One region of the Streptomyces sp. NPDC053560 genome, then DNA from elsewhere that is predicted to be linked to it. Evidence: riboswitches for the same ligand, from Rfam matches in the RefSeq annotation. Region 1 holds a riboswitch; the other holds the start of a gene.

The links. A riboswitch is a leader RNA that binds a small molecule or an ion and turns the genes downstream of it on or off. The one in region 1 is predicted to bind cobalamin.
Region 2: it holds a riboswitch for cobalamin, as region 1 does, so the genes downstream of both, ACIGQF_RS10095 (cobalamin biosynthesis protein) here and ACIGQF_RS22635 (energy-coupling factor ABC transporter permease) in region 1, are expected to answer to the same signal.

The regions. Positions count from the first base shown of each region.
Region 1 is NZ_JBITXI010000009.1:148,657-156,185, forward strand. It holds gene ACIGQF_RS22620 (pirin family protein) at 1-756, opposite strand, end outside; gene ACIGQF_RS22625 (DeoR/GlpR family DNA-binding transcription regulator) at 756-1,577, opposite strand; gene ACIGQF_RS22630 (hypothetical protein) at 1,603-1,827, opposite strand; cobalamin riboswitch at 2,114-2,319, shown strand; gene ACIGQF_RS22635 (energy-coupling factor ABC transporter permease) at 2,349-3,053, shown strand; gene ACIGQF_RS22640 (energy-coupling factor ABC transporter substrate-binding protein) at 3,050-3,418, shown strand; gene cbiQ (cobalt ECF transporter T component CbiQ) at 3,424-4,173, shown strand; gene ACIGQF_RS22650 (ATP-binding cassette domain-containing protein) at 4,170-5,021, shown strand; gene ACIGQF_RS22655 (IclR family transcriptional regulator) at 5,215-5,910, shown strand; gene ACIGQF_RS22660 (phytoene/squalene synthase family protein) at 5,834-6,763, opposite strand; gene ACIGQF_RS22665 (Fur family transcriptional regulator) at 6,899-7,309, opposite strand.
Region 2 is NZ_JBITXI010000004.1:56,897-64,425, reverse strand. It holds gene ACIGQF_RS10105 (putative cobaltochelatase) at 1-1,948, opposite strand, end outside; gene ACIGQF_RS10100 (cobyric acid synthase) at 2,004-3,533, opposite strand; gene ACIGQF_RS10095 (cobalamin biosynthesis protein) at 3,530-4,498, opposite strand; cobalamin riboswitch at 4,652-4,786, opposite strand; gene ACIGQF_RS10090 (hypothetical protein) at 4,964-5,212, opposite strand; gene ACIGQF_RS10085 (anion permease) at 5,244-6,494, opposite strand; gene ACIGQF_RS10080 (lysozyme) at 6,677-7,498, opposite strand.

The DNA of each region.
Region 1 (7,529 bases):
GTTCCACCACATGACGATCTCCTCCTCGAACGGGGCTCCGCCGAGCAGGACCGCGCGGGCGGTGTCGTCCGAGTCGTTCACCAGCGTCAGGGTGTCGTGTCCGGTCGCGAGATGGCCCAGTTCGGCCGGGCGGAGCGGGGCGCCGGCCATGCGGATGTGCCCGCGGTCGACGAGGAGGCCGTGCTCGAAGGCCGGGTCGAGGACGAGGCTGGCCGTGGCGCGGGGCGCGAGGGTGAGCTCCGCACCGAGCAGCGGTGTGAACGTCCGTACCGGGGAAGTGATGCCCGCGAGCGTGCCCAGGAACACCCGGATCTCGGCCCCGCCGACGCCTACGGGAGTGGGGACGTGGTGCTGGAAGTCCCGCTCCGCGTCGCGGTGCGCATCGGGCAGCGCCACCCACAGCTGCACGCCGTGCAGAACGGTGGTGCGCGCGGTGGAGACCTCCGAGTGGCTGATCCCGTGTCCGCCCGTCATGAGGTTCAGCTCGCCGGGCCGCACGAAGGCATGGCTGCCCAGGCTGTCGCGGTGCTCGATCTCCCCGCTGAACAGCCAGCTCACCGTCTGGAGCCCGGTGTGCGGATGCGGGGCGACATGCATGCCGCCGGACTCGGTGACGTCGTCGGGGCCGTAGTGGTCGGCGAAGCACCAGGCGCCGATCGTCGTCCGGGTCCGCTGCGGCAGCGTGCGGCGTACGGTCATCGACCGGGGCCCGCCCAGCGGGACGTCACGCGGGGCGAGGATCTCAACGTTGCTCATCAGGCGTCGCCTCCCTGCGACTGGCTGGCTCCGCCGCCCGGTTCTTCGAGGGGCTCGACCTGCACGACGCGGATGCCGCGGTCGGTGAAGGGGGTGACCTGGTCGCGGAGCGCAGTGCGGTGGGTGACCAGGGTCCAGCCGGGCGGCAGCGCCGCCCAGGCGTGGAAGGGAGCGCGGCCCAGCTTCTCCGTGTGGGCCAGTACGTAGACGTGCGCCGCCCGGCGGGCCATCAGCTCCTTGAGGCGGGTCTGGCGCTGGTCGGCCTCGCAGATCCCGCCGTCGGCCGTGACGCCGTCGGCGGAGAGGAAGACCCGGTCGAAGGTCATCCGCTCCAGCGCCGCCTCGGTCAGCGGGCCCACGAACGCCTGGCTGAGCGGGCGGAGCGTACCGCCCAGGCACTCCACGTGGACGGACTCGACGTCGGCCGGTTCGTGCAGCGCCGTCAGGCCGGTCGTCGCCACGGTGAGGTCCTTCGCAGCACGCAGTTCATGCGCCAGCGCACCCACCGTCGACCCGGCGTCGAGCAGCACTGTCTCGCCCTGCTGGACCTGTGCCGCCGCCCACCGCGCGATCGCCCGCTTCTGCGCGTACGCCTCGCCGGTGCGCTGCCGGAGCGAGGCCTCGGGGTGGGCGGTGAGCGCCATCGCGCCGCCGTAGGTCCGGGCGAGGCGGCCGTCGGCGGTCAGCCGGGCCAGGTCGCGGCGGAGGGTGGAGGCGGTCACGCCGCAGCGCTGCGACAGTTCCTCGACGCTGGCCAGGCCCGTGGTGTTGGCGAGCTGCAGGATCTCCTCCCGCCGGGCCCGGGATGCGGTGGGCGGCATCTGGTGTCCTTACCGGTTCGTCGGTTCAGCGGGCGGTGGCCATCTCGGCGGCCTGCCGCAGCGCCTCGATCATGCTACCGGCCTCGGTCCTGCCGGTACCGGCGATGTCGAAGGCGGTGCCGAGGATCGCGGCGGCCTTCCGCAGCCGCGCGGCGTCGCCGATCACCACGGGACGGCACCGGCCGAGCGTGCCGGGGTCCAGCACCGCGGGGACGATGACCTCGGGTCCGATGCCGGCGCCGTCGCCCATGGTGAGGCCGATGAGGGAAGGGGCTGCCGCGCGTTCACTGGATGACTCCTTGGCTTGACGCACGGGGGCCCGCCGGCCCGGCCGGGGCCGGAAGCGCGGGGCGGGCCGCGGGCGGTGGGGGCGTACCACGCTCATCACCACACCGGCGTACCGCGGCGTTTCCGTACAAGTCCGTGGATGACCGTGGCGCTGGTCGTCAGCGGCGTCGCCATCCTGTGCGTCGGCGTCTACGGAGTCCTGGAGACGGTGGGCGTGGTCACGGCCGGTTGAGCAGCACGGCCGCGCTTGCCAGCACCGACGGCCTGGCACTACTGTCGCCACGCCTTGGTAACGGGAAATCCGGTGTGATGCCGGTGCGGCCCTCGCCACTGTGATCGGGAAGTCCGGCTCCGGCCCTCGCGGGCAGCCACTGGGTCCTTGCGACCCGGGAAGGCGGAGCACGGGCGGTGGTACCCGTGAGCCAGGAGACCGGCCTCGGCACGTCAACCATCCACGAGGTGCTGGAGAGGGTCTGCTGAGCCATGCACATTGCCGAGGGTTTTCTGCCACCGGCGCACGCGGTCGCCTGGGGCGTCGCATCGGCGCCGTTCGTCGTCCACGGAGTCCGGTCACTCACCCGTGAGGTCAGGGAGCACCCCGAGTCCACCCTGCTCCTCGGCGCTTCGGGCGCCTTCACTTTCGTCCTGTCCGCGCTGAAACTGCCGTCGGTGACCGGGAGTTGCTCGCACCCCACCGGTACCGGCCTCGGCGCCATCCTGTTCCGCCCGCCGATCATGGCGGTGCTCGGCACCATCACGCTGCTCTTCCAGGCGTTGCTGCTGGCGCACGGCGGCCTGACCACGCTCGGCGCCAACGCCTTCTCGATGGCGATCGTCGGACCGTGGGCGGGGTACGGCGTCTACCGGCTGCTGCGCCGGTACGGCGTGCCGCTGATGGTCACGGTGTTCTTCGGCGCGTTCGTCGCCGACCTGTCCACCTACTGCGTCACCAGCGTGCAGCTGGCGCTGGCCTTCCCCGACCCGGGCAGCGGCTTCCTGGGCGCGCTGGGCAAGTTCGGCTCCATCTTCGCTGTGACGCAGATCCCGCTCGCCATCAGCGAGGGGCTCCTGACCGTCCTGGTGATGCGGCTCCTGGTGCAGTCCAGCAAGGGGGAGCTGACCCGGCTGGGCGTGCTCCTGAGCGGCGGGCGGAAGCAGTCCGCCGCGACCGCGGAGGCGGCCCGGTGAAGCGCCACACGAAGATCAACGCACTGCTGCTGCTCGCGGTGGTCGCACTCGCCGTCCTGCCGCTGGCCCTCGGCCTCGGCGACCACAAGAAGGAGCCGTTCGCGGGCTCCGACGCCGAGGCGGAGACCGCGATCACCAAGATCGAGCCGGACTACGAGCCGTGGTTCTCGCCACTCTACGAACCGCCCTCCGGGGAGATCGAGTCGGCGCTGTTCGCCCTCCAGGCCGCCCTCGGCGCCGGTGTGCTCGCGTACTACTTCGGGCTGCGCCGCGGCCGCCGGCAGGGCGAGGAGCGGGCGCAGGCACGTCAGGACGACGGGCACACGCCGGACAGCGCCGGGACATCGTCCGCCGAAGGGGCCTGAGCCCCGTGCTGCCGATCGACGCGGCGGCGCACAGCAGTCGCTGGCGCCGCCGCCACCCCGTGGACAAGGCCGTGCTCGGGCTGGGACTCACCGTCCTGGCGATCTCCCTGCCGCCCTGGCCGGGCGCCGCGCTCGTCCTGCTGACGGCGCTCGCGGTACTGCTCGGCCCGGCGGGCGTGCCCGGCCGCCGGCTGTGGCGCGCGTACCGGGTACCGCTGGGCTTCTGCGTCACCGGCGCGCTGCCGCTGCTCGTCCAGGTCGGCGGCGCGCACGGCTTCGTGTCGCCGGCCGAGGGCGGCGCGGTCCGGGCCGGTGAACTGCTGCTGCGTACCTCGGCCGCCTCCCTCGGCGTGCTGCTGTTCGCCTTCACCACCCCGATGTCCGACCTGCTGCCGCGGCTGGTGCGGGCGGGGGTGCCGGCGCCCGTCGTGGACGTCGCGCTGGTCACGTACCGGATGAGCTTCCTGCTGCTCGACTCCGTACGGCGGATCCGCGAGGCGCAGGCCGCGCGGCTGGGGCACACCACGCGGGCGGCCGCCTGGCGTTCGCTCGGCGGGCTCGCCGCGACCGCCTTCGTGCGCGCCTTCGACCGGGCGGCGCGGCTCCAGACCGGGCTCGCCGGGCGCGGGTACGACGGCACGCTGCGCGTTCTGGTGCCCGAGGCGCGGATCTCCGCGCGCTTCACGGCCGCGAGCGTGGCGGTGCTGGCCGCGCTGGCCGTCCTCACTCTCGTTCTGGAAAGGCCGCTGTCATGAGCGACTCCCCCGCCCTACTCACGCTGCGGGGCGCGTCCTTCGCGTACGAGGACGGGCCGACCGTCCTGCGCGACCTCGACTTCGATGTGCCCGAGGGGCGCGCGCTCGCCCTGCTGGGGCGCAACGGCAGCGGCAAGACGACGCTGATGCGGCTGCTCAGCGGCGGACTCGCGCCGCGCACCGGGCAGCTGGCGGTGGCCGGGGAGCCGGTGCGGTACGACCGCAAGGGGCTGACCCGGCTGCGGACCACCGTGCAGCTGGTGGTGCAGGACCCGGACGACCAGCTGTTCGCCGCCTCGGTCGCCCAGGACGTGTCCTTCGGCCCGCTGAACCTCGGCCTGACCGACGCGGACGTGCGGGCCCGCGTCGAGGAGTCGCTGGCGGCGCTGGACATCGCCGCGCTCGCCGACCGCCCCACGCACCTCCTCTCGTACGGGCAGCGCAAGCGGACCGCGATCGCAGGCGCTGTCGCCATGCGGCCCAGAGTGCTCATCCTCGACGAGCCGACCGCCGGGCTGGACCCGGACGGCCAGGAACGGCTGCTCGCCACCCTCGACGGGCTCCGCGCGGGCGGCACCACGGTGGTGATGGCGACCCACGACGTGGACCTCGCGCTGCGCTGGTCCGACGACGCCGCGCTGCTCACCCCGCAGGGCGTGCACACCGGCCCGACCGCCGCGACGCTGGCCCGCACGGACCTCCTCCACGACGCCGGGCTGCGGCTGCCGTGGGGCGTCGCGGTAACCGGGCTGCTCCGCGCGCACGGGCTGCTGCCGGACACGACGCCGGGCCCCCGCACCCCGGAGGAGCTGGCGGCGCGTACCCGCGCGGTGCCCGCCGACGGCTGACGCGCCCCGGGCGCGGCCGGTGACCGTCGACGGCACAAAGCTGCCGACACGGCGCCGGGGCGCCCGGCCCGGTGAGCGTCACTAATGGCACGCGGCTTCCTCCTCTGCGACCCCGCCACCCACCGCTACTGACTCGGGCCCTCGCTGTCCCGGCCGGCCCGTCGGTGAGCACAGCGGCGTTCTGCCGTCACTGGTGCGCCCGACCCTCGCACAGCTGCTCCGGGAGACCGGCGAGAGCGTCGTACTGAACGTCCCGAACGGCAGCGGCTACCGCTGCGCCGCGGCCGTGGACGGCACCGGCCCCATCCGCTACACCGCGATCGTGGGCGCCCTCATACCGGGCCACGCCGGGGCCTCCAGACATGCGATCTTCGCCCACTACCCCGAGGCGGAGATCCGGCAGATCTTCGGAACCACTCCGCTCCAGCGCTTCAACGACAACACCATCACCGGCTTCGATGCGCTCCTGGACTGCGACGCCGAGGCCCGCAGGACCGGCCACAGCACCAGCCACGGCCAGTACGACGAGGCCGTCGCGGCCATCGCCGCGCCCGTCTTCCAGGCCGGCACCGTTGCCGCGTCCCTGACGGTCATCGGCCCCGCCCACCGCATCACCCGCGCCACCGACCGCATCGTCGACCTGGTCGTCGGCGCCGCCGAGACCGCTGACCTGGTACGCGGCCTGCGCCCCTGGATCACCCAAGCCCACGCCCACGACGGCGTACGGGCGGACGCCGCGGTTCTCGACCGGCTGCTGGCCACGGCCGACGGCCGGCTCCGAGCATCCGCACCGACCGCCGGGAGGGCTCTCCCTATACCCCGCTCCGCTCCTTTTCGTTCCGGGCCTGCGGGGCGGGGTGTCGGCCGTGGTGCGGGCGGCGGGCCCTGACCAGCAGGCGCAGGCACGTCAGCGGGTTGTCCCGGGCCGGCCGCCGGGTGACGGTGGCGCCCATGGCCACCACCGTTTCCAGCCGCTGGTGATGCAGGTCCAGGACGAACCGCATCAACGGCCCGTACTCCTCGGGGAGTTCGTCCAGCAGCCGGGACGCCTCGCGCAGCGTGTGGTGCGCCTTTCCCGCGGCGTCGGTGAGGAGCGCCCGGACGCCGGGGACGTCGCGCCCCGCGTCGAGGTCGGCGCGGGTGACACCGTGCTGCTCCAGTGCGTCCAGGGGCAGGTAGAGGCGCCCGTCCCGCAGGTCCTCCGCCAGGTCCGTCAGGATGTCGGTGCGCTGGCCCGCGTCGGCGACCAGCCGGCAGCTCTGCGCGAACTCCGGGGTGCCGCCGCCCGGCTGCGCCAGCCCGGTGGTGATCATGAGGAACGGCCACGTCAGCCGGTCCACGTACGCCTGGTAGTCGGCCTCGGTCTTGAAGCCCGGGAAGTCCAGGTCGACGCGCGCGCCGTCCAGGTAGGACTCGATCCAGTGGCGGGGCAGCTCGCGCAGGCCGGACGTGTAGAGGAACGCGCGGAGCAGCGGGTGCCGGGAGGTGCCGGAATCCAGCGCCGCCCGGATCTGCCCCGCCCACGCGTCGAAGCGCCGGGTCCGCTCCGCCACGGTGCCCAGGTCGCAGAGGTCGTCGGTGAACGACGCGAAGGCGTAACCGGCCAGCACGTGGGGCTGGAAGTGCGCGGGCGTCAGCATCCGCACCGCCGCGTACCCGGCCGGCTCCCTGCGCTGCATGAACTGCGCGACCTTCAGGTAGTCGGCGCGGGCTTCACTCCCCCACACCTCGCCCGCGTCCATACAACGTCGCCACACTCGCACGCATACCCTCCTGCACCAAGAACACCTTGAGTGACAAACAAAGGGTCGAGACTACCTGGAGTAGGTGCGAGCGAGCGGGCCGCGCCTCCGCTCAGGCGGCTCCCCCGCCCCCGGTCAGGCACAGGACGGGCAGCGTCCCCGGTAGGTGATCTCGGCCGCGGCGACCGTGAAGCCGAAGCGCTGCTCGGCCGGCAGGCCGGCGAGGGGGTCGCCGACGGGGTGGACGTCGCGGATGGTGCCGCAGCCGGAGCACACCAGGTGCTGATGCGAGCGGTGCGCGTTGGGGTCGTACCGCTTGGCGCGACCGTCGGTCGAGACCTCCGCGACCTCCCCCAGGGCGACCAGCTCGCCGAGGGTGTTGTAGACGGTCGAGCGGGAGATCTCGGGCAGCCGCTCGACGGCGCGGGCGTGCACCTCGTCGGCCGTGAGATGGACGTGGTCCCCGCTGAGGACCTCGGCGACGACGCGCCGCTGGGACGTCATCCGCCAGCCACGCCCCAGCAGCCGCTCCAGCAGGTCACTCATTCGGTTCACCCCGTCGGTCTCGATGGTGCACGGTGTCCGTGGACGCAGCCGTCCAGCCCGTGGACCGCACCCCACGCACGCCGACGTACTTCTACTGCGTATGAGTTTGGCCAACTTATTGACTTGGATTCTGTCCATCGTAGGATCAGTTCCGGAACCCGCCAAGGGACAGGAGACGACAAAACAGCAGAAGTCGTCGCCGTCGACTGTCCGAGGTGAT
Region 2 (7,529 bases), on a different contig from region 1:
CCGAGGCGACGCCCTCGGAGGCCAGCAGCCGCGCGGCCTTCGAAGCGCGCGGCCGCGGCTCCACGCCGCCGGTCGCCCGGCCGTCGGTGACCACGACCACCAGCGGGCGGCGCGAGGCGTCCCGCATGCGCTCCACCCGCAGCACCTCATGGGCCTTCAGCAGGCCCGCGGCCAGCGGCGTCCGGCCGCCGGTCGGCAACTGCTCCAGCCGGGCCGCGCCCGCCTCGACCGAGGACGTGGGCGGCAGCGCGAGCGCGGCGTCCGCGCCCCGGAAGGTGATCATGCCGACCTTGTCGCGCCGCTGGTACGCGTCCAGCAGCAGCGACAGCACCGCGCCCTTCACCGCCGTCATCCGCTTCCGCGCGGCCATCGAGCCGGAGGCGTCCACGACGAACAGCACGAGGTTGCCCTCGCGGCCCTCGCGCACCGCCTCCCGCAGATCGTCCCGGCGGACGACGAGCCCCGTACCGCTGCGCCCGCGCCGCTTCTGGTGCGGCGCCGCGGCCTGCACGGTGGCGGCCAGGTGCAGCTTGCCCAGCGCGCCCTGCGGACGGCGGGAACCGGTGGTGCGGCCGTGCGCGGTACGGGCCCGGGAGCGCCGGCCGTCGGCGCCCTCGCCGAGCCCCGGCACGTCCAGCCGCTTGGTCTTGAACGGCTCGGTGGCGCCGACGGCGGGCTTCTCCGGAGCCGCGCCGCCCTCGGAGGGCTCCGGAGAAGCCTCGCCCTGAGGCTGCGCGGGCTGCTCCTCACGACCGCCCTCGGAGCGCTGGTCCGGTACGGACGGCTGCTCGGGGCCCGCGTCCGCACCCGACGGCCGCGGCGCGTCGTCCGGGCCGTCCTGCGGCGGCTGCCCGCCGCCCCCGTCGGGGCCTCCGCCGTCCGGCCCGTCCGGACCGTCGTCCGGACCCTCCGGCTCGGGGTCCGGCTCGTCGTCCCGCGGGCCGTACTCCTCCAGGGTCTGGTCGAGCTTGTCCTCGTCGAGGCCGGGGGCGTCGAAGGGGTTGCGGCGGCGCCGGTGCGGCAGCGCGAGGAGCGCGGCCTGCCGCACGTCCTCCTCGGCGACCTCGTCCCGGCCCGCCCAGGCGGCGAGCGCCGTCGCGGTACGGGCCATCACGATGTCGGCGCGCATGCCGTCCACCTCGAACGCCGCGCAGGTCGCCGAGATCTGGCGGAGCGCAGCGTCGCCGAGCACGACGTCCGGGAGCAGCGCGCGGGCCGTGGCGATCCGCTGCCGCAGCGCCTCCTCCTCGGCGGCCCAGCGCGCCGCGAAGCCGACCGGGTCGGCGTCGTACGCCAGCCGCCGCCGGACGACCTCGACCCGCTGGTCGGGCTCGCGGGAGGCGGCGACCTCCACGGTCAGGCCGAAGCGGTCCAGCAACTGCGGCCGCAGCTCGCCCTCTTCGGGGTTCATCGTGCCGACCAGCAGGAAGCGCGCCGCGTGCCGCACGGAGACGCCCTCGCGCTCCACGTACGAGGAGCCCATGGCCGCGGCGTCCAGCAGCAGGTCGATCAGGTGGTCGTGGAGGAGGTTGACCTCGTCGACGTAGAGGATGCCGCGGTGCGCGTCGGCGAGCAGGCCGGGCTCGAACGCCTTGACGCCTTCCGACAGCGCCCGCTCGATGTCGAGGGCGCCCACGAGACGGTCCTCCGAGGCGCCCACGGGGAGTTCGACCATGCGGGCCGCGCGGGACTCGGCGGGGCCGGCGTCGTGCGGCCCGTCGGGGCACTGCGGGTCCGGCGCCGCGGGGTCGCAGCTGAACCGGCAGCCGGGGACGACCGGGACGCCGGGCAGCAGGTCGGCCAGCGCACGCACCGCCGTCGACTTGGCGGTGCCCTTCTCGCCGCGTACCAGGACGCCGCCCACCGCCGGGCTGACGGCGTTGAGCAGCAGCGCCAGCCGCAGGTCGTCCATGCCGACGACGGCGGTGAACGGGTACCGGGTGCTCACGTGCTGATCACTCCTTCGAGTGGCTTCGGGTCTGCATACGGGAATCGGTCGTCGGTCATGGCGCCCCCGGTGGTACGAACGGCAGGTCCTTCGGGACGCCGTTCTCGATCAGGCGCAGCAGCGCCTCCGTGTCCGCGTGTTCCTCGATCAGGTCGCCCAGCGCGTCGAGCTGTTCCTCGCGCAGCGCGTCGAAGCAGGTGTCCGGCGCGGGCACGAACGCGCGCCCCGCATCCGCCGCCACCCGGCGCAGGAACGCGCGCCGGAAGCCGTCGCTCTCCAGGGAGCCGTGCCAGTGCGTGCCCCATACGGAGCCGACGCGGCAGCCGTCCAGGAAGGGCTCGTCGCCCTCGCGGACCTCGGCGACGCCGTGGTGGATCTCGTACCCCGCCACCGGCTCGCCCAGCGCCTCGCCCTCGGGCCTGGCCAGGGTCTTCTCCGCCGCGAACCGTACGCGTACGGGCAGCAGTCCGAGCGCGTCGACCGCGCCGGCCCGCGACTCCACCTCGTCCTCGATGTGCTCGGCGAGCATCTGGAAGCCGCCGCAGATGCCCAGTACCGGGCGGCCCTCGGCGGCCCGGCGCACGATGGCGTCGGCGAGCCCGCGCTCGCGCAGCCACCGCAGCGCCCGTACGGTCCCGCGGGTGCCGGGCAGCACGACGAGGTCGGCGTCGGCCAGCTCCTCGGGGCGGTCCACGAAGCGCACCACGACGCCCGGTTCGGCGGCGAGCGCGTCCACGTCGGTGAAGTTGGACATCAGGGGCACGGCCGCGACGGCGACCCGCAGGATGTCGTCGCCGTGCGGCGCCGCGACCGTGCTCTCGCGCACCGCGCCGCGGAGCGACACCCGCAGGCCGTCCTCCTCGTCGATGCCGAGCCCGTGCCGGAAGGGCAGCACGCCCAGCGCCGGCCGGCCGCTCAGCTTCCTGAGCATGTCCAGCCCCGGCTCCAGCAGCGTCACGTCGCCGCGGAACTTGTTCACCACGTACCCCGCGAGGTGTGCCTGATCGGCCTCGGAGAGCAGCGCGGTGGTACCGAAGAAGGACGCGAAGACGCCGCCCCGGTCGATGTCGCCGACGACGACCACGGGGAGGCCCGCGGCGCGCGCGAGGCCCATGTTCACGATGTCGGTCCGGCGCAGGTTGATCTCCGCCGGGCTGCCCGCGCCCTCGCAGATCACCGCGTCGTGCGTACGGCGCAGCTCGGTCAGGCAGTCGGTGACCGTGCCGAGCAGCTTCTCCTGCCGCCCCTGGTGGTACCCCCGCGCGCTCAGCTCGCCCACCGGCTTGCCCAGCAGCACGACCTGGCTGCTGCGGTCGCTGCCGGGCTTGAGCAGCACCGGGTTCATCAGCGCGGTCGGCTCGACCCGGGCCGCCGCGGCCTGCATGGCCTGCGCCCGCCCGATCTCCGCGCCCTCGCGCGTCACATACGAATTGAGCGACATGTTCTGGGCCTTGAAGGGCGCCACCTTGACGCCCTTGCGCGCCAGCCAGCGGCAGATGCCCGCCGTCACCACGCTCTTGCCCGCGTCCGACGTCGTCCCCGCGACCAGCAGTCCGCCGCCGAGCCTTTCCCGCGCTCCGCTCACCGCGGCCTCCTCGTCCTTCGTGCCGCGCGCACCGCGCCCACGGCGATCCGCGCCCCGACCGTCGTCGCCAGCGCCAGCGCGCTCACCCGGCGCGAGAGGCGCACCGCACGCGCGATGTCGGCCCCCTCGACCGCGCGGGCACCGCCGTTGAGCACCGGGCGGTGCTCGACCCGCCCCGCGTACGCCAGCGTGCCGCCCAGCCGTACGCCCAGCGCCCCGGCGAACGACGCCTCCACCGGGCCCGCGTTGGGGCTCGGGTGCCGCTTGCCGTCGGCCCGCCAGGCGCGCCACGCGCCGCGCGGGTCGGGCCCGGCGGCGGTGGCCAGCAGGGCGGTCAGCCGTGCTCCCGGCCAGCCCGCCACGTCGTCCAGCCGGGCAGAGGCCCAGCCGTACCGGCGGTAGCGGTCGGACTTGTGCCCCACCATCGCGTCCAGCGTGTTCACCGCGCGGAAGGCGACCAGGCCCGGCACGCCGCCGACGGCGCCCCAGACCAGCGCGCCCACGACCGCGTCGGAGGTGTTCTCGGCGACGGACTCCACGACGGCGCGGGCCATCTGCGGCCCGTCCAGCGACTGCGGGTCGCGGCCGCACAGGTGCGGCAGCCGCTCGCGTGCCACGTCGAGGTCGCCGGCCTCCAGCGCGCCGCCGATGGCGCGCGCTTCGCGGCCCAGCGTCGTACCGCCCAGCACGGCCCAGGTGGCGGCGGCGGTCAGCGCGATGCGGGCGGGGGCGCAGCGGCGTACGGAGCGGGAGAGCAGGGCGGCGCCCAGGGCAGCTCCACCGGCGCACAGCGCGGTGTGCGCCGCGCCGTATCCGCGGTGGTCGCGCCACAGCCCGCGCTCCACGGCGGCCGCTGCCCGCCCGAAGGCGGCCACCGGGTGACCGCGGCGGGGATCGCCCACGGCCAGGTCGCCGAGAAAGCCCAGAGCCGCGCCGCACGCATAGGTGGCGTGTCCGGCACGCATCGTCGGATCAGCCCGCCGTCGTGCCTCGGCGGAACGGCCGGCCGCGGTCGCGTGCCGGGCGTACGGCGGAGGGCAGGGGTCTCGGCTCGGAGCCCGGCATGGCGTGTGTCCTCACTCAGGGTCCGCGCCCTGGCTCGACGTGACCGGCGACGAGAGTCTCCTGGCTCCCGGATCGACGCTTCCCCCGGCCTTCCAGCCCGTGCCTGTGGCGGGCCGTGGCTTCTCCTGGAGGAGCGCTCCCCGGTGACAGTGGCGGGACCGCGCCGGATTCTCACCGGACTTCCTCATCTGTCGCCGAATGGCACCGGGCAGTCCACCACGTGCCGCGAATGCCGTCAACTCACCCTTGACCTGCGACGCAGGCGTATGGCAGACCATGTGGCCGACACCACAGGACGGGGACACGCAAAGGCGCCCGGCGGCCGCGGAGTACGCGGCGCCGGGCGCCTTGGGCGCGGTGCGGGGTCAGCCGGCGACGATCAGGAAGATGCCGTAGCCGACGGCCGCGAGGCAGAGCGCGAAGCAGGCGTACCCGCCGGCGCGGGCGACGGCCGAGGAGCCGCCGGCGGCGACCGCGGTGGCGCCCGCCTCGCCCTCCTGCGCGGTCTTGCGGGACGTCCCCACGATGCCCAGGGTGAACAGGCCCACCATGCCGACGGTCACCACGAGCGTGGTGCCGAAGACCTGGCCGAGTGCAGCCCAGTCGATGTTCATGGCGTCGTTTCCTTAACGCGAGCGGCCGCGGTCAGCGGACGGCTGTGGTGGCGGGGGAGCGCTTGGCGGACTGCGCCGGGATGCCGTCGATGGTGCCGGCTCCGGCCGTGGTCGCGCCCGCGGGCGGCGGGGAGACCGTCTGGAGCGCGGTGGTGACGACACCGGCCGGCTCGATGGGCTCCACGTCGTTGACGTTGCTGTGGTCCACCGGCTTGCGCCGCGAGGCGGCCCAGATGGCACCGCAGATCGCGAGGCCCAGCACGGCGACGGTGGTGACGCCCCAGGTGCCCTGGCCCGCCAGGAAGGCGGCGCCCGCGGCGACCAGGCCGGCGGCCGGCAGGGTCAGACCCCAGGCGATCACCATGCGGCCCGCGGTCGACCAGCGCACGACGCCGCCCTTCTTGCCCAGGCCCGAGCCCATGACCGAGCCGGAGCAGACCTGGGTGGTGGAGAGCGCGAAGCCGAGGTGCGAGGAGGCCAGGATCGTGACGGCGGCGCCGGTCTGGGCGGCGAAGCCCTGCGGCGGCTGGATGTCGGTGATGCCCTTGCCCATCGTGCGGATGATCCGCCAGCCGCCCAGGTACGTGCCGAGGGCGATGGCGAGGCCGGCCGAGGCGATGACCCACATCGGCGGGTCGGCCTGCGGGGCGAGCGCGCCGCCGGTGATCAGCGCGAGGGTGATGACGCCCATCGTCTTCTGGGCGTCGTTGGTGCCGTGGGCGAGGGAGACCAGGGCGGCCGAGGCGATCTGCCCGGCGCGGTAGCCCTTGGCGGTGTCCTGCTCGGCGCGGTTGCGGGCCAGCCGGTAGGTGAGCCGGGTGGCGAAGGTCGCGGCGAGGCCCGCGACGATCGGCGCGGCCACGGCCGGGATGAGGACCTTCATCACGACGGCGTCCCCGTTGACCCCGCTCGTGCCGACGGACACCAGGGTCGCGCCGATCAGGCCTCCGAAGAGGGCGTGCGAGGAGCTGGAGGGGAGACCGGCGAGCCAGGTCAGGAGGTTCCAGACGATGGCACCGACGAGCCCGGCGAAGATCACCTCTGGCCTGATGCCGGCGCCTTCGTCGATGATTCCGCCGGAAATGGTCTTGGCGACCTCCACGGAGAGGAACGCGCCGACGAGATTCAGTACCGCCGACATCGCCACCGCTGTCTTGGGCTTCAGCGCCCCGGTGGAGATGGTGGTGGCCATGGCGTTGGCCGTGTCGTGGAAGCCGTTCGTGAAGTCGAACACCAAGGCCGTGACGATCACGATCCCGATGAGAAGCGTGATGTGTTCCATTCACCCAGGCAATCAGTTCGATGGTCAGTGACGCGAGCGACCGTACGGAGGGTGGGTGAACGGGAGATGAACACCAACGGGCCTGGTGGTGACGCCCCCGCCGTTTTCGTGCGGAGGCGTCTCACCCGTCACTCGAGGTTCATTCCGTGGTGCCTTTGAGGTGCTTGTGGCACGGCTCCGGCCTAGCCGCCGGCGAACCTGCGGAGCTGTCCGTAGGAGCCGTTCCAGGCGTTCTGATCGCCCGGCAGCGCGCCCTTGTTCGAGTACTGCCAGATGCTCAGGAAGGACCATCCTTGCGGCAGCTTCCCGGGCCTGCCGTGCCAGGATGCCAGCCACAGCGGATGGCTCTGCGCGAAGGCGCCGCTGCCGCCGGTGCAGGTGTTCCACCAGCGGGTGGTCGTGTAGATCACCGGCCGGCGCCCGGTCTGCCGCTTGATCTCGTCGCTGAAGTCCCAGATCCAGGCGACCATCTTCTTCTTGCTCACGCCGTAGCACTTGTGCTTCTTGCTGTACGGGTTGTGCTCGATGTCCAGGGCCGGCGGCAGCGTCCAGCCGTCCGCCGTCCAGCCGCCGCCGTTGCGCAGGAAGTACCGGGCCTGGGCCGCGCCGGAGGACTGGTTGGGCACCGCGAAGTGGTACGCGCCGCGCAGCAGGCCGGCCCCGCGGGCGCCGTCGTACTGCTGGCCGAAGTAGGGATTGGTGTAGTCGGTCGACTCGCTGGCCTTGACGTAGACGAAGCGCGCGCCCTTCGCGCGGGCCTTGTCCCAGTCGACCTCCTTCTGGTGCGAGGAGACGTCGTGGCCGTGCGGCACGCCGGCCGCCGCGGCGGGGCTCGCGCTGGCGAGCCCGGTCAGCGCCGTGCCGGCCAGCGCGGCCAGCGCGAGGGCCGATGCGGCGGCGACGGAGGCCGGACGGCGCCGCCGGCGCGGCGCACCGGGTGTCGGATCGCTGGGTGCGGGGTCGCTGGTACGGGTAGTGGAGGTCGGTTTGCGGTCACGAGCCATGATTCCCCCCGGATGGCGACGTGCATGACAA